Linked DNA regions of Chelatococcus sp. HY11. The protein of the gene in region 2 binds, or shares a complex with, the protein of the main gene of each other region. Links are inferred from orthologs where the notes say so. Each region holds a gene or a part of one and is shown on either strand. Other genes may lie near its edges.

Region 1 (3,080 bases), 480 kb from region 2 along the record:
TCATTCGGCTCGATGATGAACTTCACGCGGGCGAACTGGCCGGTACCACCGGTCTGCTTCTTGTGCGTGTAGTCGATCTCGACCTTCTTCGTGATCTTCTCGCGATAGGCGACCTGCGGCGCGCCGATATTGGCGTCCACCTTGTAGGTACGCTTCAGGATGTCGACCTTGATGTCGAGGTGAAGCTCGCCCATGCCCTTGAGGATCGTCTGGCCGGACTCCTGGTCGGTCGACACGCGGAAGGAGGGATCCTCGGCCGCAAGTTTCGACAGGGCGATACCGAGCTTCTCCTGATCGGCCTTCGACTTCGGCTCGATCGCGATCTCGATGACGGGCTCAGGGAACTCCATCTTCTCGAGAATGACCGGTTTCAGGTTGTCGCAGAGCGTGTCGCCCGTGCGGACTTCCTTGAGGCCGGCAAGCGCGACGATGTCGCCAGCGTAGGCTTCCTTGATGTCTTCGCGGTTGTTCGCATGCATCAGGAGCATGCGGCCGACGCGCTCCTTCTTGTCGCGGGTCGAGTTGAGGATCGACGTACCGGAGTCGACGTGGCCCGAATAGACGCGGCAGAACGTGATGGTGCCGACGAAGGGATCGTCCATGATCTTGAACGCGAGCATGGAGAAGGGCTCATCGTCAGACGGATTACGAACGGTCGGCTCTTCCGTGTTGAAATCGATACCCGAGATCGCGCCACGATCGAGCGGCGACGGCAGGAAATCGACCACGGCGTCGAGAAGCGGCTGCACGCCCTTGTTCTTGAAGGCGGACCCACACAGCACCGGATGGAAGGCGCGCTTCTGGACAGCGAGACGAACGAGCCGGCGCAGGGTCTCCTCGTCGGGCTCGTTGCCCTCGAGGTAGGCGCTCATGGCGTCGTCATCGAGCTCGACAGCGGCCTCGACGAGCTTCGTGCGGTATTCAACGGCCTGGTCGGCGAGCTCCGCCGGAATCTCGACCTGGTTGAAGCGCGCGCCGAGAGACTCATCTTCCCACACGATGGCTTTCATCGCGATGAGATCGACGACGCCCTTGAAATTGGACTCGGAGCCGATCGGGATCTGCAGGCAGACAGGCTTGCCGGCCACGCGATCAATGATGTCCTTGACGCATTTGAAGAAGTCAGCGCCGATCTTGTCCATCTTGTTGACGAACACGATGCGCGGCACGTCATACTTGTCAGCCTGACGCCATACGGTCTCAGTCTGCGGCTCGACGCCCTGGTTGCCGTCGAGAACGCAAACCGCGCCATCGAGAACGCGCAGCGAGCGCTCGACTTCGATGGTGAAATCCACGTGGCCAGGGGTGTCGATGATGTTCAGACGCTTCTCGCGCCAGATGCAGGTGGTCGCGGCGGACGTGATCGTGATGCCACGCTCCTGCTCCTGCTCCATCCAATCCATGGTGGCAGCGCCCTCATGGACCTCACCGATCTTGTGGCTCTTGCCCGTGTAATAAAGGATGCGCTCCGTCGTCGTCGTCTTGCCCGCATCGATGTGGGCCATGATGCCGAAGTTACGGTAGTCGCCAATGGCATGAGTGCGCGGCATTGCAGCTATTCCTCGACGGCTTGCGCTCGTTACCAGCGGTAATGCGAGAAGGCACGGTTGGACTCAGCCATCCGGTGTGTGTCCTCGCGCTTCTTCACGGCGCTGCCGCGATTGCTCGAGGCGTCCATCAGCTCGGACGACAGGCGCTCGACCATGGTCTTGTCGTTGCGCGACCGCGCGGCCTGGATCAGCCAGCGGATGGCCAGCGCCTGGCGACGGTCCGTGCGAACCTCGACCGGAACCTGATAGGTCGCACCGCCGACACGGCGGGAGCGCACTTCGATGGCCGGCGCCACGTTCTCGAGGGCCTGCTTGAACACGCCGAGCGGCTCGCTCTTCAGTTTCTGCTCAATGATGTCGAACGCACCATAGACGATCGCTTCAGCGGCCGACTTCTTGCCGTCGCGCATGATCGAGTTCATGAACTTCGTAACGACGATGTCACCGAACTTCGGGTCCGGAATGATCTCGCGCTTCTCGGCACTGTGACGACGGGACATGTCGCTCGTCCTTAACTTCGCATTTCGTCAACGGGGCTGCCTGCGGCGCCCCTGCTCAACCGGGGTAAGCCGGTACGATTACTTCGGCCGCTTCGCGCCGTACTTCGAACGGCGCTGCTTGCGGTTCTTCACGCCCTGGGTATCGAGGACACCGCGCAGGATGTGGTAGCGAACGCCCGGAAGGTCCTTCACACGGCCACCACGGATCATCACGACCGAGTGCTCCTGGAGGTTATGCCCCTCGCCCGGGATGTAACCGATCACTTCAAAGCCATTCGTCAACCGGACCTTGGCGACCTTACGCAGAGCCGAGTTCGGCTTCTTCGGCGTGGTCGTGTAGACACGCGTGCAAACGCCACGCTTCTGAGGGCAAGCCTCCAGCGCAGGAACCTTGTTACGGCTCTTGGGCGCCACCCGCGGCTTGCTGATCAACTGGTTGATCGTCGGCATGCTCTCGTTCTCTCGCTTCGGCCGCCGTAACGACCTTTGGCCCTGTTCGGCGCCGCCAACCCCGAGGGAGGACAAACACCAATTCACCGTGCATCAGCACAATTCTAAAAACCATGCACAACGAATCGCGCCTTGAGCTCATTAAGCTTAAGGCGCGAAGCGCATGCAGAGGATCACGCGGCTTTCGCAACGCGATCTTGCCCCAGGTCTAACTTCACCAGCTTCGCCGGCGGTCAGTTGGTGCTAAATTAGCAGCGTTTAGGGCTCATACGTCGAAACGAGTCGCTTCGAACAGCGAGCGCCTACTGCCTGCCTGAGTGGGCTGCTTCTAGACTCAGAAACCCGCCTCGTCAATAGAAAATTACCTGTTTTGCCCGGCACAGGCCGGCCAGCGCGGCCAAACGGCAAGCCCTTATCCAAGCGGCAAGTCCTATTCCGAGCGGCAAGTCCTATTCCAAGCGGCAAGTCCTCATCCATGCAGAAAGGGCGCCGTGGCTTTCACGACGCCCTTCCGGTCTTTGCGATATCCGCATCCCCCTCTTAGGAACGCGGATCTCGTGATTCTTATTCGGCTGCCGGC
Region 2 (3,212 bases):
GCAGAACGAGCAGTAGAGCGTGCTCTTGGAGTCGCTACCGCCTGTCTTGCTCATGGTCCGTCTCCACTCTGTACCGCCGGGGCACAGGACACCGGCGTCATCAAGCATTCATATAGGCCCGGATCTAAAAAAAGGTAATGCCCTATCGCTGCACTACCAAAATCGATCAGGCCGCACCTGGTCCAAAGCCCATGCAAACATGAGGCCGCCGCGCGATCAATAGGAGACGGACACCTTGCCGCATATCCACATGACAGCTTTCGAAAGCGCATACGGCTGCCACATGGCCGAAATCAGGCATCCGAATCCGCGCGCTTCACCTGGACCTGATCGATCAAGCCGAACTCCCGCGCGGCATCGGCGGTCATGAAATTGTCACGCTCAAGCGCCTGCTCGATCGCGGCGATGTCACGGCCTGTGTGCTTCACATAAATTTCATTGAGGCGCCGACGCAGGGCTTCAATCTCGCGGGCATGGATCAGGATATCGGTCGCTTGCCCCTGAAATCCACCAGACGGCTGATGCACCATGATGCGAGCATTCGGCAGCGCGAAGCGCTGTCCGGGCTCTCCCGCCGCTAGAAGCAGCGACCCCATCGACGCGGCTTGGCCGACGCAGAGCGTTGAAATGGGACAGCGGATGAACTGCATCGTGTCATAGATGGACAGTCCCGACGTCACCACACCGCCCGGCGAATTGATGTAGAAGGAGATTTCCTTCTTCGGATTGTCGCCTTCAAGGAACAGGAGCTGCGCGACGATCAGCGACGCTGAATAATCTTCGACGGGGCCTGTCAGGAAAATAATCCGCTCGCGCAGCAGCCGCGAGTAGATATCGAACGCGCGCTCACCACGGTTCGATTGCTCGACAACCATCGGCACGAGCGTGTTGTTGTAGACCTCAAACGGATCCCGCATGGCAGATCAGTCTCCTTGATCACCGGAATTATTCCATGGCGATCATTAACAGATGGTCGTTGGGAGCGGCACACGCCTTGGGCGGTCGCATCCTGTCGAATGGCGACCGCAGGTTGGCCGGCTCGCCCCCGGCCAACACCAGATATGCTTCCGGACGGGATCCGCAAGCGCCAGACGGCTCAGGCGCCGTCCTTCTTCTTGGCACGCGAGGCCTTCTTCGGAGCGGCCTTGCCCTCCTCCTTCGCGTCCTTGCCTTCATCGCCGTCGGATTCGCTCTCCTCATCGGCGAAAAGAGCCTCACGAGACACGACGTTATCCGTCACGGACACCTGCGACAGGATGTGGTCGACGACCTTCTCCTCGAAGATCGGCGCGCGCACTTCCGCGAGGGCCTGCGGGTTCTTGCGGTAGTAGTCCCACACCAGCTTTTCCTGGCCGGGGAACTGACGGGCGCGCTCGACGACAGCCTGCGTGACCTCGTCGTCGGCGACCTTCACCGCCGCCTGCTCGCCGATCTCGGCGAGCACGAGGCCAAGGCGCACGCGGCGCTCGGCGATGCGCTGATATTCCGCCTTCGCCTCTTCCTCGGTCGTCTCGTCATCGGCGAAGGTGCGGCCGGTCTGCTTCATGTCGTTCTCGACCTGACGCCACACGCCGTCGAACTCCTGCTCGACGAGGCTCGGCGGCAGCTCGAAATCATACTTCGCGTCAAGCGCGTCGAGCAGCACCTTCTTCACCTTGCGGCGGGATTGGGCCGTGTAGTCGCGCTCGATGCTGGAACGAACGGCTTCCTTGAGCTTGTCGAGGCTCTCGAGGCCGAAACCCTTCGCGAAGTCCTCGTCCACCGTCACTTCGGCCGCGGAGGACACGTCCTTCACCTTCACAGCGAAGCTCGCCGACTTGCCGGCCAACTGCTTGGCGGGATACTCCTCGGGGAAGGTCGCGCTCACAGTCACGTCATCGCCAGCCTTGGCGCCGACCAGCTGCTCCTCGAAGCCCGGGATGAAACCACCCGAGCCGATCTCGACCTGGACGCCCTCGCTGGAGCCGCCCTCGAAGGCTTCGCCATCGATGGTGCCCACGAAATCGATCGTCACGCGGTCGCCCGTCGCGGCGGCCTCGCCCTCGGGCTTGGCGACGAAAGCACGGTTCTGGCGCGCCATGCGGGTCAGCGCCTCGTCCACTTCCGCGTCCGTCACCTCGGCCGTCTCGCGCGTGATCGCGATGTCGGACAGGTCCTTGAGCTGGAAGGCCGGCAGGATCTCGAGCGCCACGGTATAGGCCAGGTCGCCCTTGGCCTCCATGATGGCCTCGACCTCGTCCTTGTCCTCGGAGAGGGTTACCTTCGGCTCGTTGGCAAGCTTGAGGGAGTTGTCCTCAATGATCTTGCGGTTGGCTTCATTGACGGTGTTCTGAACAACGTCAGCCATGACCGCGCGGCCATACAGCTTGCGCAGATGGGCCATGGGGACCTTGCCGGGACGGAAGCCGTTGATGCGGACCCTGTCCTTCAGGCCAGACAGCTCGCCTGCCAGCTTGGTCTCCAGCTCGGCGGCCGGAACCACCACCTTGAACTCGCGTTTCAGACCATCGGCCCGGGTTTGCGTCGCCTGCATTGTCACAGCTTCTCGAAAATTCGTGTGCTTCTGATGGCCCCTCAGGATAGGCGATGATACGGGGAGCGATGTGGCTTTGGTGCGGGCGAAGGGACTCGAACCCCCACGACTTTCGTCACTGGAACCTAAATCCAGCGCGTCTACCAGTTCCGCCACGCCCGCGCGGGCCCCGCAGCATGCCTGCCCATCAGGACGCGGCTCTATATCATGACAAAGCCCCGTTGCAGCAAAAAAATGTCATCACTTTGTCGGTCAGGGACGCCGGCCGCGCCTGCGAGGCCCCGCGCTGACCGTCAGACGGCTGGCATAGCGGCAAAAACACTGAAATTCTCAAGCGGTTCGTCAATCTTTGTGCCAGATGGTTGCGCATTCCCTCTGGGTGAACCTTGGAACCCTCCGATGCCGGCAGACTCTTCAGAATCGACGCGCGCAACCAGATTCCGGTCCATCTCCGCGGGATTGACCAGACGGCGGATTCTCCAGGGAGGCCTGGCGGCGACCATATTAGCGCGGACGGCAGAGGCACGCGCGGAGGATGCCGGTGAAACCTCCCGTTCCGTGTCGCCACCGCCAGCAACGCAACCCGCAGGTGTCGCCCAAGCGGTCAACGCGCGGCGCTTGCGTGCACAGGAGGTGCCCTGGCAACTGAAACCGTCGGGGGATGCGACTAAGTTGTGGT

The links.
Region 1: the proteins of tig (region 2) and rpsG are in contact, whole or in part, in a crystal structure (PDB 3GTY), measured with the Thermotoga maritima proteins. The link is inferred for Chelatococcus sp. HY11 from one-to-one orthologs. Residues at the interface, in WP_004081061.1 of Thermotoga maritima: Glu122, Val124, Val129, Leu130, Tyr133, Glu188, Gly259, Ile262, Tyr263, Glu266, Ser270, Glu273, Gln274, Glu277, Arg308, Gln311, Ile312, Ser315, Tyr316, Glu325, Arg329, Arg336, Leu363, Phe366, Trp367, Arg373, Leu377, Arg381, Leu384, Glu387; in WP_004081843.1 of Thermotoga maritima: Lys34, Lys52, Lys55, Glu59, Arg62, Gln63, Glu66, Asn67, Lys69, Val71, Arg95, Ala109, Lys110, Lys111, Gly112, Arg113, Pro114, Glu117, Glu121, Ile124, Ala125, Tyr127, Asn128, Asn129, Thr130, Gly131, Lys135, Asp139, Arg142, Met143.

Annotation. Positions count from the first base shown.
Region 1 is NZ_JAHBRX010000001.1:566,317-569,396, reverse strand. The notes cover bases 316-3,080. They hold rpsG (30S ribosomal protein S7), read right to left. Parts: upstream 2,051-3,080; coding sequence 1,580-2,050; downstream 316-1,579. Other genes in these bases: rpoC (DNA-directed RNA polymerase subunit beta'), read right to left, coding at 3,065-3,080; rpsL (30S ribosomal protein S12), read right to left, coding at 2,129-2,500; fusA (elongation factor G), read right to left, coding at 316-1,550. Outside these bases: more of fusA, read right to left, coding at 1-315.
Region 2 is NZ_JAHBRX010000001.1:1,050,574-1,053,785, reverse strand. What follows is about bases 316-3,212. They hold tig (trigger factor), read right to left. Parts: upstream 2,534-3,212; coding sequence 1,097-2,533; downstream 316-1,096. Other genes in these bases: KIO74_RS04995 (multicopper oxidase family protein), read left to right, coding at 3,152-3,212; KIO74_RS05010 (ATP-dependent Clp protease proteolytic subunit), read right to left, coding at 316-917. Outside these bases: ATP-dependent Clp protease ATP-binding subunit ClpX, read right to left, coding at 1-54; more of KIO74_RS05010, read right to left, coding at 294-315. UniProt on the Bacillus subtilis protein: Involved in protein export. Acts as a chaperone by maintaining the newly synthesized protein in an open conformation. Functions as a peptidyl-prolyl cis-trans isomerase.